Regions from separate parts of the Micromonospora sp. NPDC003197 genome, predicted to be linked through region 2. Evidence: predicted binding sites of a transcription regulator. Region 2 holds the regulator's gene; the other holds the start of a gene.

Region 1 (14,985 bases), on a different contig from region 2:
ACAGTCAGTTGCGGGTACACCGAACGTCGTACCGGCGCACCGGATGGCGTACCCGCGACACCGACACCGACACCATGTGATCATCTGGCGCGTCCGTGTGCCGTGAGGGTGGCGAGGGCGCGCAGCGTGACACTGCCCCGCCACTCCACGCGCTGCCCCGGGGACCAGTCGAGCCAGTCGAACATCCACCCGCCATCCGCCAGTTGGTCGGCCTCCAGCCGGTCCAACTCCGCGTCGATCTGCTCCGGCGCAAAGAGGGTCCGGCTGCGCAGATGCGGCCGTGGGGAAAGCACAAGCGCGGTGAGGCGCTCGTCCTCGGTACCACCAGGTACGGGAATGGTGCCGTCACTCCCGATCTTGGGCTGGAGCGACGCGATTGCCGCACGGGCACGGTCCTCGTCCGGTTCGTGGTCGAGGAAGTCGAGAGCGAACTTGATCCAGTAGGCGTCGAGCTGGTCCGGGCGATCGATCCGGGACCAGCACCAGGACCTCGCGACATCGAGCCAGGAGGTCCGGACGCCGGCTCGGATCAGGATGGACACGACCCCGAACGTGATGAACGAACCGTCCGGGTTCGGTGTCATCCAGGGTGCGTGCGGATGGTGGGCCGCCGTGGGCAGGACGAAGGGCAGGGCTCCGTCCGCGCGGGCATTGTGGGCGGCCCAGTCCGCTGCCTGGACCACCATCGGGTCGTCCAACGCACCGACCTCGGCGAGCACCTCAAGCGCGTGCAAAGTGGCAGTCGGCTGGCTCGCGGGATCCCGGACGTCGGGTTCCAGGGCATGACCGAAGCCGTGGTCCGGGTTCTGATAGGCACGCAGTGCCGTGAGCACCGGTTCCACCGGGGCACCGTGGCGAAGCACCGCGAGTCGATGCCGGTCCAACAGGCGGGCGGTGTCGTGGATGAACCGTTCGGCAGCAGCGATGTCGATGGGCATGACACCCAACGCTAGGCGGATCCGTCTGTTGAGTCTTGAAAGAATCGGACGGCCGGCGACCCGCTCTCGCTGACGCGAACGACGGGCAGCCGGCCGGGAACGGACGGACGTCAGCGGTCGAGGACGAGCCCCACCTTCTGGAACTCCTTCAGGTCGCGGTAGCCACACTTGGCCATCGCCCGGCGTAGCCCGCCGAAGAGGTTGAGCTGGCCGTCCGGCTCGTCGGCCGGGCCGTAGAGTAGCTTCTCCATCGACCCGAGCGGCTGGTCGGCGGTGCCGAAGGCACCCCGGGGCAGCTTCGGGTGGCTGGCCGCCGGGTGCCACCAGGATCCGCCGGCCGGGGCCTCGTCGCAGAGCGACAGCGGCTCGCCGAGCATCACCGCGTCGGCACCACAGCCGAGCGCTTTGGCGATGTCGCCCGAGGTACGCAGGTCGCCGTCGGCGATCAGGTGCACGTAGCGGCCACCGGTCTCGTCGAGGTAGTCACGCCGGGCCGCCGCCGCATCGGCGATGGCGGTGGCCATCGGCACCCGGATGCCGAGCACCGACTCGGTGGTGGACCACTCGTCGCCGCCGAGGCCGACGATCACGCCAGCCGCGCCGGTACGCATCAGGTGCAGCGCCGTCTTGTAGTCGGTGCACCCGCCGACGATGACCGGCAGGTCCAGGTCGGCGATGAACTCCTTGAGGTTGAGCGGCTCGTCGGTGGTGGAGACGTGCTCGGCGGAGACGATCGTGCCCTGGATCACCAGGATGTCGACCCCGGCGTCGAGGATCACCGGGGCGAGCGCGAGGGTGTGCTGCGGGGAGACCCGTACGGCGACCGTGCCGCCGCCCTCGCGGAGCTGGCGTACCCGCTCGGTGATCAGCTCGGGTCGGATCGGCTCGGCGTAGACCTCCTGCAACCGGCGGGTGGCCGGGGCCTCGTCGGGCAGCGCCGCCAGCTCCTCCAGGATCTTGGTCGGGTCTTCGTAGCGGGTCCAGAGACCCTCGACGTTGAGCACCCCGAGCCCGCCGAGCTGACCCAGCCGTACGGCCGAGGCCGGGCTCATCGTCGCGTCGGAGGGATGCCCGACGCAGGGGATCCCGAAGGGGTACGCGTCGAGCTGCCAGGCGGTGGAGACGTCGTCCACGTCCCGGGTCCGGCGGCTCGGCACGATGGCGATGTCGTCCAGGTGGTAGCCGCGTTGCGCGGTTTTCCCCAGCCCGATCTCTACCACGTCACGCATGAGTCACTCCAGGTGTGAGGGGGTCACTGGTTCAGCGGGTGTGGTAGTTGGGCGCCTCGACGGTCATCTGGATGTCGTGCGGGTGGCTCTCCTTGAGCCCGGCCGCGGTGATCCGGATGAGCTGACCGCGTCGGTGCAGCTCGGGAATGCTCTCCGCGCCGGCGTACCCCATGGCTAGCCGCAACCCGCCGACCAGCTGGTGGGCCACCCGGGACAGCGGGCCCCGGTAGGGCACCTGGCCCTCCACGCCCTCGGGGACCAGCTTCTCGTCGCTGGTCACGTCCTGCTGGAAGTAGCGGTCCTTGGAGTACGACCGGGCCTGGCCCCGCGACTGCATCGCGCCCAGCGAGCCCATCCCCCGGTACGCCTTGAACTGCTTGCCGTTGATGAAGATCAGCTCACCGGGGCTCTCCTCGCAGCCGGCGAGCAGACTGCCCAGCATCACCGAGTCGGCGCCGGCCACCATCGCCTTGGCGATGTCGCCCGAGTACTGGATGCCGCCGTCGGCGATGACCGGCACGCCGGCCGGCCGGCAGGCCCGGGCAGCTTCCATGATCGCGGTGATCTGCGGTACGCCCACCCCGGCGACCACCCGGGTGGTGCAGATGGCACCCGGTCCGACACCGACCTTGACCCCGTCGGCACCCGCATCGACCAGCGCCTTCGCCCCGGCGTAGGTGGCGATGTTGCCGCCCACGATGTCGATCGTGGCGTCCTTCTTCAGGGTGCGGACCATGTCCAGCACCGCGCGCTGGTGGCCGTGGGCGGTGTCGACGATCAGCACGTCCACCCCGGCGTCGATCAGCGTCCGAGCCCGCTTGTAGGCGTCGTCACCCACACCGATCGCGGCGGCAACCCGCAGCCGGCCGGCGGCGTCCTTGGTCGCGTCCGGGAACTGCTCGCTCTTGGTGAAGTCCTTGACGGTGATCAGGCCACGGAGCCGGCCGGCGGCGTCGACCAGGGGCAGCTTCTCGACCTTGTGCTGCCGCAGCAGGGTGAGCGCCTCCGCCTTGGAGACCCCTTCCCGCGCGGTGATCAGCGGCATCTTGGTCATGATCTCCCGGACCGGGGTGTCCCCGTCGGAGACGAACCGCATGTCCCGGTTGGTGACGATGCCCACCAGGGCGCCGTCAGCGTCGACCACCGGCACCCCGGAGATGCGGTATCGACCACAGAGCGCGTCCACATCGCGCAGGGTGTCGTCCGGGCTACAGGTGACCGGGTTAGTGATCATCCCGGACTCGGAACGCTTGACCAGGTCAACCTGCATCGCCTGGTCCTCGACCGAGAGGTTGCGGTGGAGCACACCGATGCCGCCCTGGCGGGCCATGGCGATCGCCATCCGGGCCTCGGTCACCGTGTCCATGGCGCTGGACAGCAGTGGAAGGCTGAGTGTGACGTTGCGGGTCAGCCGGGTGATCGTGTTGACCTTGCTCGGCACGATGTCCGACTCGCCCGGCTGAAGCAGTACGTCGTCGAAGGTAAGGCCGAGCGGCACCGACAGGGGTTGCGCCGCAGCCAGGTCGGCGGCGGATGCATCGGTGTCGACCAGACCCGCCGGAAGATCGTTGGTCGGCAGATTCTCCACGATTTCTCCCCTGAGCTGGTCGGAACGACGGCGTCACGTGCCGTAGTGGATCATCGCCCGGTCGGAGCGGGCGACGCGATGGTTCATCGTACCCAGTGAGCTGGGACGCCTCGGCGGGCGGCAAGGCCCCGCCGGCCAGCGGACCGTACCCGACGCCATGGACAACCGACGCCATGGACAACCGACGCCATGGACAACCGACGGCAGCCGACCGCGAGCGTCCGACCGGCGGAGCCGACCCGACGCCACGAGCCTTCGACCGACGGCAGCCGGCCGCGACGCCGCAAGCGTCCGACCGACGGGTACGCGCACCAGCCAGGGTTACCACTACGGTGGGGGGGTGCACGACGAGCCGATCGATCCGTTCAACGGCGACCCTGCCGATCCGTCAGCAGGCCTTGACGACGCCGTAGGCGACGCCCCGCTCGAACCACTGACCGAGAGCGAGCGACAGGACGTACTGGAGGACCTCGCCGACCTGGAGGTCTACCAGGCGCTGCTGGGTCCGTCCGGCATCCGCGGACTGGTGATCGAGTGCGAGGACTGCCGAGAGCCACACTACTTCGACTGGGATCTGCTGCGGGGCAATCTCCGGCATCTACTCGACTCGGGCCGCCCCCGAGTGCATGAGCCAGCCTACGATCCAGACCCGGACCACTATGTGAGCTGGGAGTACGCGCGCGGTTACGCCGACGGCGTACACGACACCCTGGCTGAGGGAACCGACGACAGCGAGGGCTGATCCGAAACCCGGCTGATCCGAAACCCCACTGCGCTGGCGCCCGGGAAGCCGCCCCGATCAGACGACCTGGCGCCCGACCTGGCGTCTGGGAAGCCGCCCCGATCAGGCGACCAGCCCGGCCCGGAAGCCCGCCGCCACCGCGTGTGCGCGATCCCGGGCCCCCAGCTTGCGGAACAGCCGACGGGCGTGCGTCTTCACGGTGTCCTCCGAGACGTAGAGCTCCCGGCCAATCTCCGCGTTGCTCTTACCATCGGCCATCCCCAGCAACACCTGCATCTCGCGCTCGGTCAGCACCAGATGCCGCGCGACGGGCGTACCCGGCTCGGACCGGCCGGCATCACCGGTAGCGGCGGTCTCCCCGGAACGAACGGCTCCCGACCGGCCATCGGCAGCGCCGGCTGGTGGTTCCGCCGTCCCGGTCGATGACGGTGCCCCCTCCGCTGGGTGTTCGCCGTCACCCCCCGGGTCGTCACCCCGCTGGACCGGTACGACTCCGGGCACCCCCGGTGGACCACCAGCGGCCTTGCCCGCCGGCCCGGTTCCCGCTCCCGCCGGCCCAGTTCCCGCCCCTACCGGCGGGCCTGTCCGTCCCGCCAGGTGGGTCGCGGGATCGGCGCCAACGGGTGGCATGGTGCCGCCCCGTGACGTCGCCTGCGCCGTGGTGCCGGTCTCCGAACCGAGCGCCCCTGGCCGGGCCGCCACCCAGGCGACGGCACCCGGCCGCGGTTCGGTACCGGGCCGCTGGCCGGCATCCGGATGCTGGCCGGTAGCGCGCATCCGGGCCGCCGGGTTGGCGCGTTCACCCGGCATCGCCGTACCGGTGACGGTGGGCAGCGCGGCCCCGTCCTGGCCGGCCCCCCGGATGGCCCGCCCTCGCGCGGCGAGCAGCATGATGGCCTTGGCCACCACACTGACCAGGTCATGGTCCCCGCCCTGGATCAGGCCCCGGGCTCCGGCGGCGATGGCGGCCGAGGCTACCCCTGGCTCTTCCGCGCCGAACAGCAGAATCGCCGCTCCGGGAGCTCGGGCCAGGACCCGACGGGTGAACCCCACACTGTCCGGCCGGGTGATCGCGGTGTCGGCCAAGACCACGTCGGGTGGTCGCTCGGCGAGCCGCAGCATCACCTCGGGATCGGACACTGCGGTACGGACGGCGGCGGCTAGCCCGAGCCGGGCGGCGGCGGAAGCGACATTCTGCGCCGCGAGCGGTGTCCGGACGCAGACGAGAACTGTACGCACGGTGCTCTCCTCTCCTCAAAGGAGGAGACCACGGCAGGCTTTGATCATCACGAGTTTCCGCGCGATGAACGGCAATATTTTCGACGTTTGCGCATGCCCGACCGCTTTCCAGCTGTTTCGCCAGATAATGCCCCGTTTTGCCGGCCGGTGTGCTCTGAGGCGTTAGGAAGGGGCCCTTCCTAGGCAGAAAGCGATAGGAAGGGCCCCTTCCTAACCCTGGCAGCGGGGTTCTTGACCCGGACGTGTGAGCCGGCGGCGTACTGGGTATCGGGAAGGCCAGCCCCGACCTCGGGCAGCCGGGGTCCCACACTCACCGTCGAAGGAAGGTGCTGATGTCGGACGTACGCAGACTGCCCGGACCCATCGTTGACCTGTGGGAATGGCAGCGGCTCGGTGCCTGTCGGGGCCGGGACAGCGCCCAGTTCTTCCACCCGGACGGCGAGCGGGGTGCCTCCCGCAATCGTCGGGAGACAACCGCAAAGGCGGTCTGTGTGACCTGCCCGGTACGCGCCGAATGTGCTGCGCACGCGCTCGCCGTGCGAGAGCCGTACGGCGTCTGGGGCGGGTTCAGCGAATCGGAGCGGCTCCGGCTACTCGCCATGGGCTGGGAGGATCTCGCCGACCGGCGGCGCAGCCGGGTGGACACCGCCCGGTTGGAGGCTCGATTGGGCAGGCCGCACAAGGCCACGATCCCGATACAGCGGCAGCTGCAGGAGCGCTCCGCCTGACACACCGCATACCCACGACCGACGGATCCGCGTAATCAGAAGGCTCCGGACACGCCAGCGGCGCGCCGGAGCCAGTTCCTGATCACGCGGATCCGGTCTTGCTCGTACCTCGGGTCAGAAGCCCATACCTCGGGTCAGAAGCCCGTACCTCGGGTCAGAAACCCGGGCCGTGCTGGTGCCCGTGGCCGTGGCCGTGACCGTGACCACCCGCCGCCGCAGCGACCGGCTTCTCCGGCTTCTCCACGACCAGGCTCTCGGTGGTGAGCAGCAGCCCGGCGATCGACGCGGCGTTGACGACCGCGTTGCGGGTCACCTTCACCGGGTCGACGATGCCGGCCTTGGCCAGCTTGACGTACTCGCCGGTGGCGGCGTTGAGGCCCTTGCCCCAGGGGCTGGAGGAAACCTTCTGCACCACCACGTAGCCGTCGTGCCCGGCGTTCTGAGCGATCCAGCGCAACGGCTCGACCAGTGCCTTGCGGACGATCGACACGCCGACCTTCTCGTCACCGGTGAGCCCGAGACCGTCGTCGAGCACCGAGGCGATCTGTGCGAGTGCGGCGCCACCGCCGGGCACCGTACCCTCCTCGACTGCGGCCTTGGTCGCGGCGATGGCGTCCTCGATGCGGTGCTTGCGCTCCTTCATCTCGACCTCGGTCGCCGCACCGGCCTTGATGACCGCGATGCCACCAGAGAGCTTCGCCAGCCGCTCGGCCAGCTTCTCCCGGTCCCACTCGGAGTCCGAAGCCTCGATCTCCTTGCGGATCTGACCGACCCGGTCGGCCACCTCGGCCCGCTTACCCCGACCGTCGATGACCGTGGTGTTGTCCTTGTCGACCACGATGCGCCGGGCGCTGCCGAGCATCTCCAGGGTGACCGCGTCGAGCTTGTAGCCCAACTCGGGAGCGATCAGCTCACCGCCGGTGAGGATCGCCATGTCCTGGAGCATCGCCTTGCGCCGGTCACCGAAGCCGGGAGCCTTCACCGCGCAGACCTTGATGGTCTTGCGGATCGAGTTGACCGTCAGCGTGGACAGCGCCTGACCCTCGACGTCCTCCGCCACGATGAGCAGCGGCTTGCTGGTCTTGAGCACCTTCTCCAGCAGCGGCAGCAGCTCCTCGATGGAGGAGATCTTCTGCGTGGTGATCAGGATGTACGGCTCGTCGAGCACCGCCTCCTGGGCCTCGCTGTCGGTCACGAAGTGCGGCGAGATGAAGCCCTTGTCGAACTGGAGGCCCTCGGTGACGTCCAGTTCGGTGGCCAGGGTGGAGCCTTCCTCGACGGTGATCACACCGTCGCGGCCGACCCGCTCCATCGCCTCGGCGATCAGGTCGCCGATGGTGGCGTCCTGCGCCGAGACCGTCGCCACCTGGGCGATCGACTCGCGCTTGCCCACCTTGGCGGCCTTGTCGAGCAGCGCTGCGGAGACCTTCGCGGCCGCCGCGTCGATGCCCCGCTTGAGGCTGGTCGGGTTGGCACCGGCCGTCACGTTGCGCAGGCCCTCGCGGACCATGGCCTGGGCGAGCACGGTGGCGGTGGTGGTCCCGTCGCCGGCGACGTCGTTGGTCTTCGTCGCCACCTCCTTGACCAACTGCGCGCCAAGGTTCTCGTACGGGTTGCTGAGCTCGATCTCCTTGGCGATGGTCACGCCGTCGTTGGTGATCGTGGGGGCGCCGAACTTCTTGTCCAGTACGACGTTGCGCCCGCGCGGGCCGAGGGTGACCTTGACCGTGTCGGCGAGCGTGTTGACACCGTGTTCGAGCAGGTGCCGGGCGTCGTCCGAGAAGCTCAGGATCTTCGCCATGAATATCCCTTCAAACAGTCGATGCCCCGGCCCGGCGAGCCGGTCCGGGGCATCGTCACTGATCAGTTGATTACTTCTCGATGACCGCGAGGACGTCGCGGGCGGAGAGCACCAGGTACTCCTCGCCGGCGTACTTGACCTCGGTGCCGCCGTACTTCGAGTAGATGACCTTGTCGCCGACCTTCACGTCAACCGGGATCCGGTTGCCGTTGTCGTCGACGCGGCCCGGGCCGACAGCGAGGACGGTGCCCTCCTGCGGCTTCTCCTTCGCGGTGTCGGGGATCACGATGCCCGACGCCGTGGTCGTCTCAGCCTCATTCGCCTGGACCAGGATCCGGTCCTCAAGCGGCTTGATCGCAACCTTGGTCGCGGTAGTCACGGGCATACCCTCCTGGGGTACTTGGTTTCTATGCGCCGACCGTATGAGCCGGACGGCGCAATCTGCCTCATGCCACCGGGCGGGTCCGTCGTCGCGGGTGCCGGTCCGCCTGGCGTTTCAGCCCCGGACCAGGGTCCGAAGCTGGCACCCTCGGTTCGAGAGTGCTAACGGCAGGTTAGGCCGGCGGCTGGCACTCCGTCAAGGAGAGTGCCAACTCTCCGGGCGGCGAGTCGCACCCATTCACCCGTCAGCGGCCAAGATCGAGCACACCGTGACCTGCCCTGATCGTCCCCGGCGGGTGCGCCGCCGGTCCACCCCGTGCCGCCCGCCACAATCGCAGGCGTGGACCTCGACCAACTAGCCGCGCTGCGTACCCCCGACGGGGAGCGTGCCCTGACCGCGGCGGCCGAACTGGCCGGCGGCGACCCGCTCACCGCCGCCAGCGCCCTGCGCTCGGCCGGCATCCCCGCCGACCTCGCCGCCAGCGCACTCACCCAGGCCGAGCTGCGCCGCCGGGCAGCCGCCAAGTTCGGCCCGATCGCCGCCGGAATGTTCTTCACCCGGGCCGGACTGGAACAGGCCACCCGCACGGTGGTCGCCGGCCGGCGGGCGGAACGACTACGGGCCGCTGGCGTCACGACCCTCGCCGACCTCGGCTGTGGGCTCGGCGCCGACGCACTCGCCGCCGCCCGAGCCGGCATCCGGGTGTACGGCGTGGAAGCCGACCCGGTCACCGCCGCCATGGCCGCCGCCAACGCCGAGGCGGCCGGGGTGGCCGACCGGTTCACCGTGGAATGCGGCGACGCCACCGGATTCGACGTCGACCGGGTCGACGCGGTGTTCTGCGATCCGGCCCGACGCCGGGCCGGCACCGGACGCCGGATCTTCGACCCGAACGCGTACTCCCCACCGTGGGACTTCATCACCGCCCTGATCGAGCGGGTCCCCCGTACGGTGCTCAAGGTCGCCCCCGGCTTCGAGCACGCCCTGATCCCGTCCGGTGCCGAGGCCGAATGGGTCAGCGTCGACGGCGACCTGGTGGAGGCCGCCCTCTGGTGCGGCCCACTCGCCACCACGCCCCGCCGCGCCACCCTGCTAAGCGGTAAGGAAGGGCCCCTTCTTATCGCTTTTGGTAGAGGAAGGGCCCCTTCCTATCAGCTCACCGGCACCGGCACCGACGACGCCCCGGTCGGCCCGGTTGGCCGCTACCTGTACGACCCGGATTCAGCGGTGGTCCGCGCCCACCTGGTGGCCGAGTTCGCCGAGACGGTGTCGGGGCGGCTGGCCGACCCGAGCATCGCCTACGTCTACGCCGACGAGCCAGTGGTGACTCCGTACGCGCGCTGCCTGGAGATCACCGACGTGTTGCCGTTCTCGCTCAAGCGACTCCGTGCGCTACTGCGTGAACGTGGTGTCGGCCGGCTGGAGATCCTCAAACGCGGCTCGGCGCTGGAGCCGGAGCAGCTACGCCGGGATCTCCGGTTGTCCGGGTCCGCCCCGGCCACCATCGTGCTGACCCGGGTCGCTGAAGCACCGACCGTACTGCTGGGCCACCCCGTCGCGCCCACAATTCCGTAGGTGGCCGACGGGCACCGGGATAGGGTCCGAGCATGGCAGGGCAGGGGACGCCGGCAACGGCGTTGCTGACGAAGCAGAAGGTCCCACACAGCACCCACCCGTACGACGTACCACCGGACGCCCCGCACTACGGCGCGGAGGTGGCGGCGGCGCTCGGCGTACCGCCGGAGCGGGTCTTCAAGTCGCTGGTGACCGAGGTGGATGGGGCGCTGACGGTGGCGGTCGTCCCGGTGACCGGCGAGTTGGACCTGAAGGCGCTGGCCGCCTCGGTGGGGGGCAAGCGCGCGATGCTGGCCGACCGTACGGTTGCCGAGCGCGCCACCGGCTACGTCCGCGGCGGGATCAGCCCGCTGGGACAACGCCGTCGGTTGCCCACCGTGGTCGACTCGTCCGCCGAGGGGTTCCCCACGGTGTACGTCTCGGCCGGCCGACGCGGGCTGCAACTCCAGCTCGCGCCGGCAGACCTGGTCCGGCTGACCAGCGCGACCACCGCCCCCATCGCCACCCACTGACCAACGCGACCCAGCGTTGTTCAGAGCTGGTCGAACCAGTTCCGGACGGCAGGCACACCGCCGGAGCCGAGGGCGACCATCAGGGCCAAGCGGGCCTTGACCGGGGAGAGCCCGCGGGCCCCGATCGCGCCCACCTTGCCGGCCAGCCCAGTGGCGAGTGGCAGGTCGTCGAGGGCGACGCCGCTGGTACGGCACCGAGACGCGATCACTACGGGAACGTTCCACCCGGTCAGTTCGTCGATCGGGGTGAACAACTCGACCGGGACGTTCGACTCCCCGGTGCCCTCCAGCACGATGCCTCGCGCACCGGCGTCCACGACCGCGTACAGCACCTCCGGTGGCATTCCCGGATAGGTCTTGAGCAGGGCGACGTCGGTCTCCGGCTCGCCGCTGGCCCGGGGTGGTCGAGGCGGCGGTACGGCGGACAGGTCGGCCCGCCCAGCCACCATGCGACCGACCGGAGGCTCGGGGGTCGAGGTGAACGCGGCCGGACCGGTGGCGTCCACCTTGGTCACCCAGCGGGCGGCGTGCAGTTCGTCGTCGAGGCAGGCGACCACGCCAACCCCACGCAGTACCGGATCGGCGGCGGCCCGGATAGCCGACGCCAGATTGCCCGGGCCATCCGTGCCCGGGGCATCCAGACTGCGCATCGCACCGGTGAAGACAATCGCGCCCCGGACCGCTGCCTCCCCCGCCAGCAGGTCGGCGAGGAACGCGCTCTCCTCCAGGGTGTCGGTGCCGTGAGTGACCACCACGCCGTCGAACCCCTCGACCAGAATGGCGGTACGGGCCCGCCGGGCCAGCCCCAACATCGTCCCGGGCGAGATGTCCCAGCTGGGCTCGGCCAGCACGTCCTCGGCTACCACCTCCACTCTCGACGGGTCATGACGGAGTTCAGGTGCGGCGTCGAAACGCCATGGTCCGGGGCCTAGCTGCTGGAGCAGTTCGGCTCCGGAAGCGACGCCGGGGCGATTGGGGTCGTACGAGTGCGCGATCGTGTCTCCGGTCGCCAGCAACAACACGCGTTTCATCGCATCGACCTCCTCACTGGTCCGGGGCCACGCCGTTCTGGTCCGGGGCCACCCCGTTCTGGTCCGAGGGCACGCCGACGAGCGCCTCGATCCGTTCGATGCGCTGGACGAGAGGCTGCAACTCCTGGCGTACGACAGCACCGATGACCTTGGCCGGGTCCGCTCCCGCCGTCTGTGTTCCCGCCGTCTGTGTTCCCGCCGTCTGTGTTCCCGCCGTCTGTGTTCCCGCCGTCTGTGTTCCCGACGGGTAGGTGCCTGCCGCCGGGTCACCCGGCTGGCTCTGGGTACGCAGGTGGACGTAGCCGGCCAGCCACGCCGCGATGGCGCGCCGGGTCAGTCGCGGCTCCACACCTCGCGCGCGCAGAATCTGGCCGGCGGTCCCGTCGGGCTCGGCGAGCAGGCCGAGCAACAGGTGCTCGCAGCCGACATAGTTGTGCCCAAGGGCGATCGCTTCGGTGACGGTCAACTCCAACGCGTTGGCCGCTGGGCCGCTGAACCGGGTCGCGAGTTGATCGGTGGCCGCCAGCATCGCCGCTGCCGCGAGTTGCTCGGTGGCCGCCGACGTTGTCGCCGCTGCCGCAGGCTGGTCGGTAGCCGCCGATTTGGTCAACGCTGCCGCGAGTTGGTCGAGGTCCCGCTCCAGTTGCTCGGGGTCGACCTCCACCGCACGCAGGACGTGCAGGGCGACGTTGCTCCCCTCGGCCAGCATGCCTCCGAGCAGGTGCTCGGTGTCGATGGTCGACGTGTTCTCCGCGCGGGCCCGTTCCTGGGCCAGCCGGAGTACGGCATGCGCCCGGGGCGTGAAGTGCGGCAGCCGTACGGCCAGTTGTTCCAGATCCAGGTCACCCACGGAGGTCTCCCGGATCGCGGTTACCCGGCGCACCGCCTGCTCCAGGGCTCGCTGGCAGATCGCCGACACCGGAACACCGGATTCCTTGACCGCCTCCGCCAGCTCATCAGGTAGATACACGTTGATTTTAGGCATAGCCGACATCCTTCCTGCCACTGACAACGTCAACCTACCCCCTAGCTAACCCCAATGGGGTTACTTTGACAATGCATCAAGGAACATCACTTGCCCCCACCTCGGGACATCGACGACCAGCAAGTATCGACCGCGTTGCGGAATTGTTATGGCAGACAACAAACTCGACCGCTGATACGCCTTGTGCCGCAGCCATGACCCCTAATACGTTGCCGGACACAACAAAAACGCGAAGACCGGTCTCAATCAATTGCCGTGCCGACATCCGGAGCCCGCACGGTCACCGCACGCCCTCCCCGTACCGAGACCCGAACTTCCCCCGAAAGGACCCATGCACATGCGCAAAGGGATCCTCACCACCGCCGCCGTCGGCCTACTGATCACGGGAAGCCTCGCCGCCTGCGGCGAGACGTCCGACAACGCTGGCAGCGCCAAGACGCCGAAGATCGGCGTGATCCTGCCGGACAGCGCCACCTCTGCCCGGTGGGAGACCGCCGACCGCAAGTACCTCAAGGAAGCGTTCGAGGCCGCCGGCGTCCAGTACGACATCCAGAACGCCCAGGGCGACAAGGCCCAGTTCCAGACCATCGCCGACCAGATGATGACCAACGGCGTCACCGTCCTGATGACCGTCAACCTGGACTCCGGTACCGGCAAGGCCGTACTGGACAAGGCCCGGTCCCAGGGCGTAGCGACGATCGACTACGACCGGCTCACCCTCGGCGGCTCGGCGAGCTACTACGTCAGCTTCGACAACGTCGCGGTCGGCAAACTCCAGGGCGATGGCTTGGTCAAGTGCCTCGCCGACAAGGGCGTCAAGAACCCGGTGGTGGCGGAACTCAACGGCTCGCCCACCGACAACAACGCCACCCTGTTCAAGTCCGGCTACGACTCGGTCCTCAACCTCAAGTACGAGGCCAAGGAGTTCGTCAAGGGTCCGGACGTCTCCGTACCGGAGTGGGACAACACCCAGGCCGGCACGATCTTCGAGCAGATGCTGACCCAGCAGCGCGGGAAGATCGACGGGGTGTTGGCCGCCAACGACGGCCTGGGCAACGCGGTCATCTCGGTACTGAAGAAGAACAAGCTCAACGGCAGGGTGCCGGTCACCGGCCAGGACGCCGACGTACAGGGCCTGCAGAACATCCTCGCCGGTGATCAGTGCATGACCGTCTACAAGGCGATCAAGCAGGAGGCCGATGCCGCTGCCGACCTGGCGATCGCGCTGGCCAAGGGCGAGAAGAAGGAGACCGGTCAGTCGGTGAAGGACCCGGAGAGCGGTCGCGACGTCCCCGCCGTCCTGCTCGCCCCGAAGCCGATCTACCTGGAGAACGTCAAGGACGTGGTCGCCGACGGCTTCGTCACCAAGGCTGCCCTGTGCGCCAACGAGTTCGCCGCGCTCTGCACCAAGGCCGGCGTGAGCTGAGCCGAGCCGCGCTGAGCCGAACCCCCACCGCACTCCCCGCACGTTAGGAAGGGCCCCTTCCTATACAAAAAACGATAGGAAGGGGCCCTTCCTTACAAGCACCCCGCGCTTAAGGAGACCCCGTGTCCGCGCCCCCTGTGTCCGCGACCCCCCTGTTGGAACTGCGCGGGATCGACAAGAGTTTCGGTCCGGTCCAGGTCCTGCGTGACGTCGCCTTCACCGTCCAGCCGGGCGAGGTGACCGCGCTCGTCGGCGACAATGGTGCCGGCAAGTCGACCCTCGTCAAATGTGTCAGCGGCATCTATCCCACCGACAGCGGCGAGTTCTTGTTCGAGGGCCGGACGGTCAGCGTCAACAGCCCCCGGGACGCGGCTGCACTTGGCATTGAGGTCGTCTACCAGGATCTCGCCCTCTGCGACAACCTCGACATCGTCCAGAACATGTTCCTCGGTCGGGAGAAGCGCAACGGGCTGGTGCTCGACGAGGCGACCATGGAACAACTGGCCGCCGAAACCCTCGCCGGTCTGTCGGTACGCACCGTCAAGTCGCTGCGGCAGCACGTATCCAGCCTCTCCGGCGGTCAGCGGCAGACCGTCGCGATTGCCAAGGCGGTGCTGTGGAACAGCAAGCTGGTCATCCTCGACGAGCCCACCGCCGCGCTGGGCGTCGCGCAGACCGCCCAGGTGCTCGAACTGGTCCGCCGGCTGGCCGACAACGGCCTGGCCGTCGTACTCATCTCGCACAACATGAACGACGTCTTCGCCGTCTCCGACCGGATCGCCGCGCTCTACCTCGGTCAGATGGTCGCC
Region 2 (14,985 bases):
TACGTTGTCCAGCCGCAGATCGTTGTGGATGACCGTGTCGGTCGCGGCGTATCCGGGCAGCAGCGCCTCCAGGCGTACCAGCTCCGGCAGTCGGTCCAGGGTGCCGGCCGGTACGGCGGGCACCGGTTCCCGGCCGGCGGCGATCTCCCGCCACCAGGACAGGTCGGTGTAGGCGACCCCGGCCAGCCCGGACAGGCCGAGCGCGACCAACTCGGCGGGGGGCTCCCGGAGCGCGTCTGCCACCGCCGCGTACGCCGTGAGGGTGGCCTCCAACTCGGCGGGCACCCAGGGCAGCGTGGGCATTCGACCGCCGTCGACGGCGTCGAGGCAGATGACGAAGTGATCGGCCGTGGTGAGCGTCCAGCGAGGGCGGGGCACCCGAAGCCCGGACGGCAGGGTGGCGGTGACGGCGGCCTCCCGGGCGTACCAGTGGCAGAGGTCTGGCTGGCCAGCCAGGGTTGCGGCCTTGACGAAGACCGGCTCCCCGGCGGCGGTGTCGAGTACGGCGGCGAAGCCCCGGGTGAAGCCACCCCCGGCGGTACGGGCACCGGTGACCGGGGTGCCCAACCGGCCCTCGATGCGCGCGCGCAGATCCGGTGGCAGGTCGGTCCAGTCGGGGCGGATCGCGGTCTGGTCGTACGGCACGGCCGGTAGCGGGAGCGCGGACATCTCCCCATCCTGCCCGCCGGGGACACCGGCGGCATCCGCAGAGCGCGGCGCGTCTCCACCGCTGGTCGTCTGTCAGACTGCCCCGTTATGCGGACGGACGACTTCTGGAGCTTGATCGACCAGGCCCGGACCGGCGCCGACGGGAACGTCGGGGCGATCGCGGCGCGGGCGACGGAACTGCTGGCTGCCCGGGATGTCGCCGACATCGTGGGGTTCGCCCGCCATGTGCGTAAGGTGCTGGCGGCCTCCTACCGAGCGGACCTGTGGGCTGCGGCGTACCTGATCAACGGCGGCTGCTCCGACGACGGGTTCGAGTACTTTCGCGGCTGGCTGATGACGCAGGGCCGGGCAACCTTCGCCAAGGCGGTGGCCGAGCCCGACTCGCTGGCCGAGTTGCCGCCGATCCGCCAGGCGGCGATGACCGGTGAGGAGTTCGAGGCCGAGGAGATGCTCGGCGTCGCCCAGCGGGCCTACCGCACCGCGACCGCCACCGACCTGCCGGCGGACCCGGATCAGGCGGCGTACCCGGAGATTGGCGAGTTCTGGGACTTCGATGACGAGGACGAGATGCAACGGCGGTTACCCCGGTTGGCGGCACTGTTCCTGGAACCGCCCCAGGAGTGATCCGACCTTGCTCCCGCCGGCGTGGGAGCATAGAGGCAGCCGGTGCCCTGCCGGCCGTTACCCGTCCTCCTCAGTCGATCAGAACGGACCGCTGTGCCCCCGACGCTCGACCCCGGCGCGAACGCTCCTGGTGCCACCGACCCTGGCCGCATCCGGAACTTCTGCATCATCGCCCACATCGACCACGGTAAGTCGACCCTGGCCGACCGGATGTTGCAGCTCACCGGTGTGGTCGATCCCCGGCAGATGCGTGCGCAGTATCTCGACCGGATGGACATCGAGCGCGAGCGCGGTATCACGATCAAGAGTCAGGCGGTCCGCATGCCGTGGACCGTACGGGAGGGCGCCCAGCAGGGCGAACATGCCGTCCTGAACATGATCGACACCCCGGGGCACGTGGACTTCACCTACGAGGTGTCCCGTTCACTGGCCGCCTGCGAGGGGGCGGTGCTGCTGGTCGACGCGGCGCAGGGGATCGAGGCCCAGACGCTGGCCAACCTCTACCTGGCGCTGGAGAACGACCTGCACGTCATTCCGGTGCTCAACAAGATCGACCTGCCGGCGGCGCAGCCGGACAAGTACGCCGAGGAGTTGGCGCACCTGATCGGCTGCGAGCCGAGTGACTGCATTCGGGTCTCCGGCAAGACCGGCGACGGCGTGCCGTACCTGCTCGACGAGATCGTGCGGCAGTTCAAGCCGCCGGTCGGGGATGCTTCGGCCCCGGCCCGCGCGATGATCTTCGACTCCGTGTATGACGTCTACCGGGGCGTGGTCACCTACGTCCGGGTCATCGACGGGCGGATCGAGGCGCGCGACAAGATCAAGATGATGTCCACCGGCGCGGTGCACGAACTGCTGGAGATCGGCGTCATCTCCCCGGAGATGGAGAAGGCCGGGGCGCTCGGTGTCGGCGAGGTCGGCTACCTCATCACCGGTGTGAAGGACGTCCGGCAGTCCCGGGTCGGTGACACGGTCACCATCAACGCCCGGCCGGCCAGTGAGGCGCTGGGCGGCTACAAGGACCCGAAGCCGATGGTCTACTCCGGGCTCTACCCGATCGACGGCTCCGACTACCCGGACCTGCGGGAGGCGCTCGACAAGCTCAAGCTCAACGACGCCGCGCTCAGCTACGAGCCGGAGACCTCAGGCGCGCTCGGCTTCGGCTTCCGGTGCGGCTTCCTCGGTCTGCTCCACCTGGAGATCATCCGGGAACGGCTGGAGCGCGAGTTCGGGCTGGACCTCATCTCCACCGCGCCGAACGTGGTCTACCGGGCCATCCTGGAGGACGGCAACGAGATCGTCGTCACCAACCCCAGCGAGTACCCGACCGGCAAGGTGGCCGAGGTCTACGAGCCGGTCGTCCGGGCCACGGTGCTGACCCCCAACGACTACGTCGGCGCGGTGATGGAGCTGTGCCAGGGCCGTCGGGGCTCGTTGCAGGGAATGGACTACCTCTCCGCCGACCGGGTCGAGCTGCGCTACACGCTGCCCCTGGCCGAAATCATCTTCGACTTCTTCGACCAGCTCAAGAGCCGCACCAAGGGCTATGCGTCGCTGGACTACGAGCCCACCGACGAGCAGTCGTCCGACCTGGTCAAGGTGGACATCCTGCTGCACGGCGAGCCGGTGGACGCGTTCAGCGCCATCGTGCACAAGGACAAGGCATACAACTACGGCGTCACGATCGCCGCCAAGCTTCGTACGTTGATCCCGCGCCAGCAGTTCGAGGTGCCGATCCAGGCGGCGATCGGCAACCGGGTGATCGCCCGGGAGACCATCCGGGCGATCCGCAAGGACGTGCTGGCCAAGTGCTACGGCGGTGACATCACCCGGAAGCGCAAGCTGTTGGAGAAGCAGAAGGAAGGCAAGAAGCGGATGAAGATGGTGGGCCGGGTCGAGGTCCCCCAGGAGGCCTTCATCGCCGCGCTCTCCACCTCCGACTCCGGCGACGCCGGCGGCAAGGGCGGCGGAAAGAAGTGATCCCGGGGGCGTACGGGCCTGCGGCAGTGGCCCCGCGGGCGTACGGGCCCACCGCATCGTTCTGCCCCCGCTGTGCGGCACAGCTGTCGGCCACCCCGCCGACCAGCTGTGCCGCCTGCGGCTACCAGTTGTTCCTCAACGCCCGCCCCACCGGGGGCGTGATCGTGCTCGACGGCCATCCGGGTGACCTGCGGTTCCTGGCATTGAAGCGGACAGCGCAGCCGCAGGCGGGGCGCTGGGAACTTCCCGGCGGCTTCTGCGACGGCTGGGAGCACCCATCCGACGCGGCGGTCCGGGAGGCCCGGGAGGAGTTGGGTGTCGAGGTCGAGCTGGGTGACCTCGTCGGCATGTACCTTGGCGGCTACGACTTCCAGGGCGAGACGCTGCCCGTACTCGATGTGTTCTTCCTGGCGAGGATCGCCACCGGGGAGATCAGGTTGAACCCCAGCGAGTCGTCCGACATGAAGTGGTTCCAGCTCGCGGAGCCGCCCCCGCTGGCCTTCTCCACGATGGATCAGGCGGTCCGGGACACCGCCCGTCGATTCGGCGACTGATCACGATCCGGTATCTCGCTGTTATTGACCCGGTTTGAGATTTACGGGGGTCGGGAACTTAATCGTCACCAACAGCGAGGCACACCCCCGGAGGAGGACCGTCGTGGAACTCACCGTTCTCGGTATCATTACCGCACTCATCGTCGGGCTGATCGTTGGCGCGATTGGTCGCCTGATCGTTCCGGGCCGGCAGAACATGCCGATGTGGCTGCATATGCTCATCGGTGTCGGCGCGGCACTACTCGGTACGGTGCTGGCGCGGGCCATGGGTATCGCCACCCAGACCGCTGGCATCGACTGGACCGAACTGCTCGTCCAGGTAGTCCTGGCCGCCCTGGCCGTGGCCCTGGTGGCGGGTGTCGGTGGACGGCGCAGCGTGAGTCGTTACTGATTCGACAGTGACGCTGATCGGGACGCCGGATCGATTGATCCGGCGTCCCGCCGTTGTTGCGGGATCTTTTCGTCAACCCGGAACCGATGGGCGAAAAGATCCCGCATACGCGTGTCCGCGGAAGGCGAATGTCAGCGGAGCCAGGGAATGTTGCGATCGAGCAGATCGCGTTCCTTGAGTTCCTTGCGGAGCGGGATCTCGTTGTCGATGTAGCCGTCCCAGTTGATGCCCCAGTAGTTCGCGGTGTGCGTACCCTCACCGCAGAGCTGGCGCTGCACCGGGTTGCGGTTGGCCCACCACTCGCCGTCCTTGTCGATGTGCAGTTCATCGAGCGGGCGGATCCACCGGTAGGTGTAGCCGACGAAGAGCATCTTGCGGGTGACGGTCGACAGGTTCGTCGACCGGGAGTGCCACTGCCGACGGTCGAAGATGAACGCGTCACCCGGGTTGGCCGTGATCTCGACCGTGCCCTCCGGGTCCGGGTTGTGCACGGTGAGGTCGTCCGGCCGGTCCAGCGAGTTCCACAGGTGGCTGCCCGGAATCACCTTCGTGGCACCCCGCCCGGTCTCCGAGAGGTCGGAGAGGACGTAGGCCACCTTCAGCGAGAACATCGGACGCGGCAGGTTGGGGTCCATCGTCTCCGGGTCGGAGTTCTGCCGGTACCCATCCTGGTGCCAACCCCAGTACGGCTTCTCCGGCTCGGCCGCCGGCGGGGTCACGTCCAGGTGGTTGTGGTGCGTGTAGATGTTCCATCCGGCCAGCCCCCACATGTAGGGGAACGCGATCGGATGGGTGAGCAGCTCGCCGAAGAGTTCGTCGCGCTCCAGGAAGCCCAGCAGGTGCAGGGTGCCGTCCTTGGTGGTACGACCAGCCGCCAGCTCCTCCGCGTAGACGCGGTCGACCGCCGCCTCCAGGGCCGCGCGGTGGTCCTCGGTCAGGACGTTGCGCAGAAGCAGGAAGCCCTGCTCGTGAAACTCCTTGCGGTCAGTATCACTGATCGGTTCGTACCCGGTCCGGCCACCGTAATCGAACACCGTGTCCAACCTCCCCATAGGTGGAGCCCGTTGCTAGGCCCACACAACCTGCCGATGTTAACTCCTTGCAGTCGACTACGAAGACAGGCGTTCCGGTCAGTCGACATCGAGTCGGGCAGCCGGGTACGAAGGGGGACAGTGTCGTAGCGGAAAGTGAGAATCCGTAGGGTGCGACCGGCCCGTCGTAACAGCGACAAAGCCTCGTAACAGGGGGTGCTACAGGTCGGCGAACACCTCGACGACAACCAGCTTGGCGCTGGGGGTGCCGTCGTCTACCTGGGACCAGACCCCCTTCTCCGCCGTCCATTGCAGATCACCGAAGCGCACCCGCTTCACGCCGTGGTCACCCGCGTGGGCGACCAGCCAGTGCGCGTAACGCCACCCGGCCTGGGCATCGGCGGCTGCCACCGTCAGACCGATGAGGTCGGTCGGGGTGGTCGTCTTCAGTTGGCCCCAGTCCAGCCGTAGGCCGTCGACCAGCGCGGCCGCTGCCGCGCTGCCCCGCATCGCCGGCTCCCGTCCGACGACGCAGTTCACCGCGCCGGTCGCGTTGCCCACCAGGGCCCGGGCGAGCACTGCCGACTCGTCGGCCCACTTCTCGTACGCCTCGGGGAAGGCCGAGCGCTGTACCGCCTGGGCGGCGTCGGTGACCCGCATCCGCTCCCAGCCCTTCACCTTCTTCAGCGCGGTGTAGAAGCGGGTCGCCGCGTAGCGGGGGTCACCGATCTGCTCGGGTGTACCCCAGCCCTGGCTCGGACGCTGTTGGAAGAGCCCGATCGAATCCCGGTCGCCGCCGGCCAGGTTTTCCAACCCGGACTCCTGGAACGCGGTGGCGAGTGCCACCACGACCGCCTGCTCCGGCATCTTGCGGCGAATCCCGATCGCCGCGATCGTGGCCGCGTTGGCCATCTGTTCCGGGTTGAGGTGGACCCGACCATCAGCCTGCACCGTGCAACGCTGGATCAGGGACGGTAGTGGAAGTTGGTGCCGGAGTGGGCCGAGGCTGACATATGCGCCAATCCCGACGATCAGCACGAGCACTACGGCCCCAATCACCACTGCCCGAATTCGCACCGGCACCCCCTGCTCGACTGCGTGCAATCGTACGTGCGTCCAGCCGCCACCGACCGGGTTGCCGAGCACCTGGTCGTACCGTCCGCACCGATCGGCTGGTCGGCGCGGAACTGTCGGTGGGCAAACCGGCCCGCTGCTGTGTCCACTTAGGTCTTTGGTACCCAGCGGGCGGGCCGTTTCTCACGGAGGGCGAGAATTCCTTCCCGTCCCTCCGCCGAGCGGAAGAATCGGGTGGACCGGTCGGTCAGGTCGGCCACGTCGGTCTGGAAGTCGGTGGGGGTGGGGCGACGCAGCAGCTCCTTCGCGCCGGCCAGCGCCCCCGGTGCTCCCCGGACCAGCGCGGCGCAGTAGGCGGCCACGGTCGCGTCCAACTCTTCGGCCGGCGTCGCGACCGTCACCAGCCCGATCCGTTCGGCCCGCCGGCCGTCGAAGACCTCACCGGTCAGGTACAGCTCGGCAGCGGCGCGTGGGTGCAGCCGGGGCAGCACGGTGGCCGAGATGACCGCCGGGATCACCCCGATGCGCACCTCGGTGAAGGCGAAGGTCGCCTCGGTGGCACAGACCGCGATGTCGGCCGCCGCGATCAGCCCCAGGCCGCCGGCCCGGGCCGGGCCGGCCACCCGGGCCACCACCGGCTTCGGGCACTCCCAGATGGCGGTCAGTACGTCGCCGAGCATGGCGGCCGGAACGGTGCCGCTGTCGAACGCCGCCGCGGTCTCCTTCAGATCGGCGCCGGAGCAGAACACCGGCCCGGTGTGGGAGAGCACCACCGTACGGACGGTGTCGTCCGCGACGGCCGTGGCCAGCGCGGCGAGCAGTTGGGTCATCAGCGTGGTGGAGAGCGCGTTGCGGTTGCGCGGGCTGTCCAGCGTGAGCGTGGTCACGCCATGCGCGGTCGATACCCGGACCAGTGGGTCGGGCTCAGTGGTCAGCTCTGCGGTCATGCGGCGCACACTAGTGGCATGCCCGCTGTGCTCCCAGAAGGTGAACCCGTACCCGGCGACGGGATGCTGCCGTCCACCGCGCTCGCCCAGGTCGGCGCGCGTGGTTTCGGGGTCTATGTCCATGTCCCGTTCTGCGCCAGCCGGTGTGGCTACTGCGACTTCAACACCTACACCGCCAGTGAGTTGGGCGGCGGGGCCAGTCGAGACGGGTACGCCGACACGGTCCTGGCCGAGTTGGCCCTGGCCCGTCGAGTGCTGGCCGATCAGCCGCCGCCCCGGGTGGACACCGTCTTCGTCGGGGGTGGCACCCCCACCCTGCTGCCCGCCGACGACCTCGCCCGCATCCTGGACGGCATCGACCGCACCTGGGGCCTGGCCGGCGACGTCGAGGTGACCACCGAGGCCAACCCCGAATCGGTGACTCCGGAGTCACTCAAGGCGCTGCGGGCGGCCGGCTACACCCGGATCTCGCTGGGCATGCAGTCGGCCGCCGCCGGGGTGCTCGCGGTACTCGACCGCCGGCACACCGCCGGCCGGGCCACGGCCGCCGTCGCGGAGGCCCGCGAGGCCGGGTTCGACCACGTCAACCTGGACCTGATCTACGGCACGCCGGGGGAGAGCGCCGAGGACTTCGCCGCCTCGTTGGCCGAGGCGACCGCCGCCGGGGTCGACCACGTCAGCGCGTACGCCCTGATCGTGGAGGACGGCACCCGGCTGGCCGCCCGGATGCGTCGGGGCGAGTTGCCGTACCCGAGCGACGACGTGGCCGCGGACCGCTACCTGGCCGCCGAGGCCGCGCTGACCGCCGCCGGCTTCTCCTGGTACGAGGTGTCCAACTGGGCCCGTACGCCGGCTGCCCAGTGCCGACACAACCTGCTCTACTGGACCGGCGCTGACTGGTGGGGGCTCGGCCCTGGGGCGCACAGCCACGTCGGCGGGGTGCGCTGGTGGAATGTCAAACATCCGACGACGTACGCCGCTCGGCTCGCCGAGGGGAGGTCCCCGGGACACGGGCGGGAGACGCTGACCCTGGCGGATCAGCGGATGGAGGACGTGATGCTGCGGCTGCGCCTGGCCACCGGGCTGCCGTTGGACACCCTCGACGACGCTGGCCGGGCCGCCGCGAGCCGGGCGATGGCCGACGGGCTGCTCCAGGAACCGGCGTACGCCGCCGGCCGTGCGGTGCTCACCCTGCGCGGGCGGCTCCTCGCCGACGCGGTCGTTCGCGACCTGCTGCCCTGACCGGTCCGGCCTGCGCCCGGGGGCAGGCCGTGCCCGGGCCGCCGACACGGGATTCGTCGACTGCCCGGCGCGGCCGGTCTCGGAGCTACTTCACCATCCGGATGCTCATCGGGTAGTGGTACAGCACGCCCTCGTTGGCCTTGACACCGCCGAGGATCGAAAAAATGATCAAGATGAGCCAGGTGATCAGTGGCAGGAAGAACAGGATGCCAAAGCTGCAGGCCGCGATGATGACCGCGACGACGTTGGCGATGCCCCAGGTGATCTGGAAGTTCAGCGCCTCGACCGCGTGTGCCCGCACGGTCGGCGACTCGTTCCCCTTGGCCAGCATCGCCACGAGCGGGGCGATGAAGCCCACGAGGATGCCGCCGAAGTGCGCGATCAGCGCCCAGGTCTTCTCGTCACTGTTGGCGTAGCCAGCCGGAGCCGCCGCACCGTACGGGCTGCCGTGCGGTGGGTAACCGCCCGCGGGCGGATAGCCGCCTCCGGGGGGCGGGTAGCCGCCAGCAGGGGGTGGGTATCCGCCCTGGGGCGGGGGATATCCGCCAGCGGGGTAGTCCGCCGACGGCGGGATGTCGCCAGGTGACTGGTACGGCGACGCGTACGGCGACGGTTCAGTTGGGGCTCCGTACCCGGGTGCTCCGGACGACGGTGGCGCGGATGACGGCGGTGCGGATGACGGTGCTCCGAACGACGGCGGTGCGGATGACGGCGGCTCGAATGACGGTGGCGTGGATCCGGGGGAGGGAGCCTCGCCCGGCATCGAGTAGGACGCGGGGGAAGTGGGGGACGCGGTCGGGTCCGGAGGCAGGGCTCCGGAGTTGCTCCCGTCGGACGGGCGAGGTGGTTCTGTCATGAAACTCACGCTAAGGGGCGGCTACAAGGGCCACTAGACCGGTACCAGACTGTTTTTCGAACAACTGGCCAGAAAGCACTAAGTGATCATCGCGAGGCGGTGGGACTTGGTCGTAGACTGGCACTCGCTAGAGTCGAGTGCCAAGCCGCCGGATCGGCGGCCGACGAGGCGTAGCCGGCAGGAGGTGCAGATGGGTCTCGATGACCGCAAGCTCGACGTACTTCGGGCGATCGTCGAGGACTACGTCGTGACCCAGGAGCCGGTCGGCAGCAAGGCACTCGTCGAGCGGCATCAGCTCGGGGTCTCCCCAGCCACCGTACGTAACGACATGGCGGTGTTGGAGGAGGAGGGCTACATCCGGCAGCCGCACACCAGTGCCGGCCGGGTGCCTACCGACCGGGGCTACCGGCTGTTCGTCGACCGGCTGTCCCGGGTCAAACCGCTCACCCCGGCCGAACGTCGGGCGATCGAACGATTCCTGGTAGGCGCGGTCGATCTGGACGACGTGGTGCACCGTACGGTTCGGCTGCTCGCCCAGCTGACCCGTCAGGTCGCCGTCGTGCAGTACCCGAGCCTGGCGCGCTCGTCGGTCCGGCACCTGGAACTGGTGCCGATCTCCACGACCCGGCTCATGGTCGTCATGATCGCCGACACCGGACGGGTCGAGCAGCGTCTGGTCGAGTTGCCCGCCCCGATGCCGGTTGACGACGTCACCGACCTGCGTCGACTGGTCAACGAGAAACTGGTGGGTAGTCGGTTGGCCGACACCCCACCGCTGGTCCAGGCCCTGGTCGAGGAGGTGGCGCCGCACCTGCGTGGCGGCATGACCATTCTCTCCACCGTGCTGTTGGAGACGCTCGTCGAGCGGCACGAGGAGCGGATCGCGCTGGCCGGTACGGCCAACCTCACCCGAGGTGGCCTGCTCGACTTCCAGGGCTCCCTACGCCCGATCCTCGAAGCCCTCGAGGAGGAGGTCGTGCTGCTCAAACTGATCGGAGAGGCCGAGCCCAGCAGCACGCTACGGGTGCGGATCGGTGACGAGAACGAGATCGACAATCTACGCTCGACCTCGGTGGTCAGCACCGGGTACGGTCCGGGCAGCACCATCGTGGGTGGCCTGGGCGTACTCGGCCCGACCCGGATGGACTACCCCGGCACGATCGCCACCGTGCGGGCCGTGGCACGCTACGTTGGCGACCTGTTGGCCCAGAATTGACCACAGAATCGCATTGACCCCGACTCCGACCGACCTGGGACGACCGGCGGACGGCAACGCGAGACAGACATGAGGACACGGAACGCAGTGGCCAAGGACTACTACGGGATTCTCGGCGTCAACCGGGACGCCTCCGACGACGAGATCAAGCGTGCCTACCGTAAGCTCGCGCGCCAATACCACCCGGACGTCAATCCGGACCCGGAGGCGCACGAGAAGTTCAAGGAAATCAACGCCGCCTACGAGGTTCTCTCCGACGATCAGAAGCGGCAGATCGTCGACCTGGGGGGCGACCCCCTGGCTCCGGGCGGCGGAGGTGCCGGCCCCGGCGGAGCGGGCCCGTTCGTCGGGTTCCAGGACATCATGGACGCCTTCTTCGGGGCGGCCGGCGGTGCGAGCCGTGGGCCCCGGCCCCGGACCCGGCCCGGTTCCGACGCCATAATCCGGCTCGAACTCGACCTACACGAGACGGCCTTCGGGGTCGAGGCGCCCATCACCGTCGACACCGCCATCCTCTGCACCACCTGCTCCGGCGCGGGTACGGCGGCCGGCACCCACCTGGCCACCTGCGACGCCTGCGGTGGTCGGGGTGAGGTGCAGTCGGTGCAGCGCACCTTCCTTGGCCAGGTCGTCTCGGCCCGGCCGTGCACGGTGTGCCAGGGCCACGGCACGACCATCCCGAGCCCCTGCCCCACCTGTGCCGGTGACGGCCGCGTCCGTACTCGCCGGTCGCTGACCGTCAAGATCCCTGCCGGGGTCGAGGACGGCATGCGGATCCGGTTGGCCCAGCAGGGGGAGGTGGGGCCGGGCGGCGGCACGGCTGGTGACCTCTACGTCGAGATCCACGAGCGTCCCCACGACGTCTACTCTCGCAAGGGCGACGACCTGCACTGCCGGGTGACCGTGCCGATGACCGCGGCGGCGCTCGGCACCCGGCTGACCATCAAGACGCTGGACAGCGAGGAGACGGTCGACGTCAAGGCCGGCACCCAGCCCGGCAGCACCCTGCGGCTGCGCGCTCGGGGCGTACCCCACCTGCGCGGCACCGGGCGCGGCGACCTGTTCGTACACCTCGACGTGCGTACGCCCACCAAGCTCGACGCCGATCAGGAGCGGATGTTGCGCGAGTTCGCCAAGACCCGGGGCGAGGAGGTCGCCGAGCTCAGCAAGCAGGGCGGCTTCTTCTCCCGGATGCGGGACGCCTTCAACGGCCACAACTGATCCCCGGTGAGCGAACCACTGTTTTTGGTCGAGGCGTTGCCGGCCGGTGACACGGCGACCCTCGCCGGCCCGGAGGGGCACCACGCCGCGACGGTGCAGCGGCTCCGAGTCGGTGAGCAGCTGCTGCTCGCCGACGGGCAGGGGGGCATCGCCTCCGCCGTGGTCACCGCCGTCGGCCGGGGCACCCTCGACCTGACCATCACCACCCGGGAGTACGTGGCCGCCGCCGACCCTCGGCTCGTCGTCGTACAGGGGATCGCCAAGGGCGACCGGGGGGAACTGGCCGTACAGGCGATGACCGAGGTCGGGGTCGACGAGATCGTGCCCTGGTCGGCGGCCCGCTCGGTGACCCAGTGGCGGGGCGAGCGGGGTGCTCGGTCCCGGGACAAGTGGGTGGCAACCGTCCGAGAGGCGGCCAAACAGGCCCGCCGCGCCTGGCTACCGGTGGTCGCCGGCACTCCGGACGAGTCGACGAGCACCGTGGCCCGCCGGATCGGCGCGGCGGGGATCGGTCTGGTCCTGCACGAGGAGGCAACGACCCCGTTGTCCACCGTGCCGCTGCCGGCGACCGGTGACATCGTGCTGGTCGTCGGGCCCGAGGGCGGGATCGCGCCGACCGAGCTGGCCGCGCTGGAAGCCGCCGGCGGGGTGCCGGTACGACTCGGCGCGCAGGTGCTACGTACCTCCACCGCCGGGGTTGCCGCGCTGGCCGTACTGTCCGCCCGCCTCGGCCGATGGTGACGCTACCTACCGCGCCGACGGGGTGAGTTCCTGCCGGGTGTCCGGCGGCGTACCGGCATACCATGCGACGGATGAAGACCGACTGCCTGTTCTGTCGCATCGTCAACGGCGAGATCCCGGCGACCGTGGTCCGGGAGACCGACACGACCCTCGCCTTTCGTGACATCAACCCGAAGGCCCCGGTACACGTCCTGGTGATTCCGAAGGAGCACTACGTGGACGTGGCGACCCTGGCCCAGGCGGATCCGAAGCTCGCCGGCGAGGTGCTGGAGACCGCTGCCAACGTGGCTGAACACGAGGGCCTACTGGTGGACGGGTTCCGGCTGATGTTCAACACCGGCGAGTACGGCGGCCAAGAGGTTCCGCACGCGCACGCCCACGTGCTCGGCGGTGCGCCGTTGGGCCCGATGCTGGCCGGCTGAGATGTTAGGAAGGGCCCCTTCCTATGCAGAAAACGATAAGAAGGGGCCCTTCCTTTCACCGGTAGGATCGGGGCGATCTTGCAGGGTGGGGTGGGAGGACGGATGACCGAGGTGAGCCGACGGCTGGAGCGGATGACCCGTCAGGTGCAGGCGGAGGCGCGGATACCGGCGCTTTCCGTGGCGCTGCACCGGGCCGACCGCCCCCTGTGGAGCTGTACCGTCGGCGGGACCGGCAACGACACCCCGTTGACCGAGGCGAGCCGGTTCCGGATCGGGTCGGTGACCAAGAGCTTCACCGCCGTACTGGTGATGCAGTGCCGGGACGAGGGACTGCTCGATCTCGACGACCCGATCGGTGCCCACCTCGACGTGCCGGCGCACCGTGAGTTGACGGTACGCCGGCTGCTGTCGCACACCGCCGGTATCCAGCGGGAGCCCTACGGTGACGTGTGGGACACCCTGGACGCGCCGGATGTCGACCAGCTTCTCGCCGAACTGGTACGCGCCGAGCGGGTGCTGCCGCCGGGCCGCCGCTACCACTACTCCAACCTGGGCTTGGCCCTGCTCGGTCACGCTGTGGGCCGGTTGCGGGGTGGCACCTGGGCCGAGGTGCTGACCGACCGGGTGCTGCGCCCGCTCCGTCTGTTGGCGACCGGTGTCGAGCCGGGGCCGGATGCGGTGACCGGATTTCTGGTGGACGCCTACTCCGACCACGCCCGGCCCGAGCCGCCGACCGACTTCGGCGCGGTGGGCCCGGCGGCGCAGCTCTGGAGCACCGCGTCGGACATGGCTCGCTGGGCTGCCTTCCTGGCCGACCCGGCTGCGGTCGATCCGGCTGGTGCCGTACTGCGGTCGAGCACCTTGGACGAGATGCGTTGGCCGTTGACCACCACCGACGAGACGCTCTGGAGCACTGGTTTTGGGCTGGGGTTGATTTTGCTGCCGCAGGGCGACCGGGTCATGCACGTCGGGCACGACGGGGCGATGCCGGGCTTCCTGTCGGCCGTCTATGGCCGCCGGGGTGGTGCTGACACGCCGGGCGCGATGGGGTGCGCGGTGCTCGCGTCCTCCGGGACTGCCGCCGAGATTGCGGAGCTGCCCCATCGACTGCTGGCCGCCGCGGTGGCCGACGACCCGGCCGACATTGTGGCCTGGGCCCCCGGCGAGCCCGCGCCGGAACCGTACCGTGGTCTGCTTGGCCGCTGGTGGGGTGAGGGCTTCGAGTACGTCTTCTCGTGGCGGGACGGTGCGCTGCGGGCCCGGGGTGCCGCTGATCAGGTGGGTCGGCCGCCTGCGGTCTTCGCGCCGTTGCCTGGACAGCCGGATGTGCTGCGTACCGTCTCCGGACGGGAGGTTGGCGAGTTGCTGCGGCTGACCCGGGACGAGCGGGGCATGGTGGTCCGGATGCACTGGGCGACCTACCGGTTCACTCGTAACCAGGAGACCTTTGACAGCTTCGACTTCCGCCGCTCGGATATGCCCTGACGGGACGTTCCGAGCGGCCGGCGCGGTGGGATACCGCGCCGGCCGCTGTCGGAGTGGATCTAGCCGACGGGCATCACGGTCGGTGCCGGCCAGCTGCCCTGGAACACGTGGGTCGCGTCGTCGCTACGGCTGGGGGCGAAGCCGAAGAGCTGGTCGACCCGGGACGCCTCACCGCTGCTCGGGTACGGGTTGGTGCAGCTGGTGCCGGCGCTGCCGCCGGACATCAGCAGGGCACAGTTGCCGTTGTAGTTGTCGGGCAGGCCGAGGATGTGCCCGATCTCGTGGGTCATGATCCGCAGCGGGCTGTACTGCTGTGCCTGCTGCGTGTCGATGTAGACCCGGCCGTTGCCCAGGCTGGTGCGGACCGCGTACGAGCCGCCGCCGGTGATCTGGTAGATCCGCAGGTTCGACCCGCACTGGGAGAGCGTCACGTTCGAGGTCGCGTTGTTCCAGATTGAGGCGGCCTGGTTTGCGACGCTGACGAAGCTACCGGCCTGGCTGGTGTTGTAGCAGACCGTGGCAGCCAGGGAGG

What was found. The regulator HrcA, encoded in region 2, represses chaperone genes, less so after heat shock. The targets are predictions, from matches to a motif close to GGTTNGCACNCTCNNNNNGAGNGTGCNAACC.
Region 1: groES (co-chaperone GroES) is a predicted target of HrcA. The motif match lies at 8,784-8,814, and genes of this name have one in related genera.

Annotation. Positions count from the first base shown of each region.
Region 1 covers NZ_JBSFTE010000032.1:49,130-64,114, forward strand. The annotation lists gene ACWDV4_RS26625 (hypothetical protein) at 81-938, opposite strand; gene ACWDV4_RS26630 (GuaB3 family IMP dehydrogenase-related protein) at 1,049-2,167, opposite strand; gene guaB (IMP dehydrogenase) at 2,199-3,755, opposite strand; gene ACWDV4_RS26640 (DUF5319 domain-containing protein) at 4,096-4,497, shown strand; gene ACWDV4_RS26645 (response regulator transcription factor) at 4,600-5,736, opposite strand; gene ACWDV4_RS26650 (WhiB family transcriptional regulator) at 6,069-6,464, shown strand; gene groL (chaperonin GroEL) at 6,619-8,265, opposite strand; gene groES (co-chaperone GroES) at 8,336-8,650, opposite strand; gene ACWDV4_RS26665 (THUMP-like domain-containing protein) at 8,987-10,222, shown strand; gene ybaK (Cys-tRNA(Pro) deacylase) at 10,255-10,734, shown strand; gene ACWDV4_RS26675 (asparaginase) at 10,755-11,765, opposite strand; gene ACWDV4_RS26680 (Clp protease N-terminal domain-containing protein) at 11,779-12,750, opposite strand; gene ACWDV4_RS26685 (sugar ABC transporter substrate-binding protein) at 13,088-14,176, shown strand; gene ACWDV4_RS26690 (ATP-binding cassette domain-containing protein) at 14,314-14,985, shown strand, end outside.
Region 2 covers NZ_JBSFTE010000014.1:44,686-59,670, forward strand. The annotation lists gene ACWDV4_RS17355 (phosphotransferase) at 1-669, opposite strand, end outside; gene ACWDV4_RS17360 (DUF4240 domain-containing protein) at 757-1,293, shown strand; gene lepA (translation elongation factor 4) at 1,387-3,273, shown strand; gene ACWDV4_RS17370 (NUDIX hydrolase) at 3,270-3,827, shown strand; gene ACWDV4_RS17375 (GlsB/YeaQ/YmgE family stress response membrane protein) at 3,931-4,218, shown strand; gene ACWDV4_RS17380 (phytanoyl-CoA dioxygenase family protein) at 4,350-5,252, opposite strand; gene ACWDV4_RS17385 (hypothetical protein) at 5,469-6,332, opposite strand; gene ACWDV4_RS17390 (enoyl-CoA hydratase family protein) at 6,473-7,270, opposite strand; gene hemW (radical SAM family heme chaperone HemW) at 7,289-8,512, shown strand; gene ACWDV4_RS17400 (DUF4870 domain-containing protein) at 8,598-9,368, opposite strand; gene hrcA (heat-inducible transcriptional repressor HrcA) at 9,559-10,584, shown strand; gene dnaJ (molecular chaperone DnaJ) at 10,672-11,805, shown strand; gene ACWDV4_RS17415 (16S rRNA (uracil(1498)-N(3))-methyltransferase) at 11,812-12,546, shown strand; gene ACWDV4_RS17420 (histidine triad nucleotide-binding protein) at 12,618-12,968, shown strand; gene ACWDV4_RS17425 (serine hydrolase domain-containing protein) at 13,071-14,453, shown strand; gene ACWDV4_RS17430 (snapalysin family zinc-dependent metalloprotease) at 14,513-14,985, opposite strand, start outside.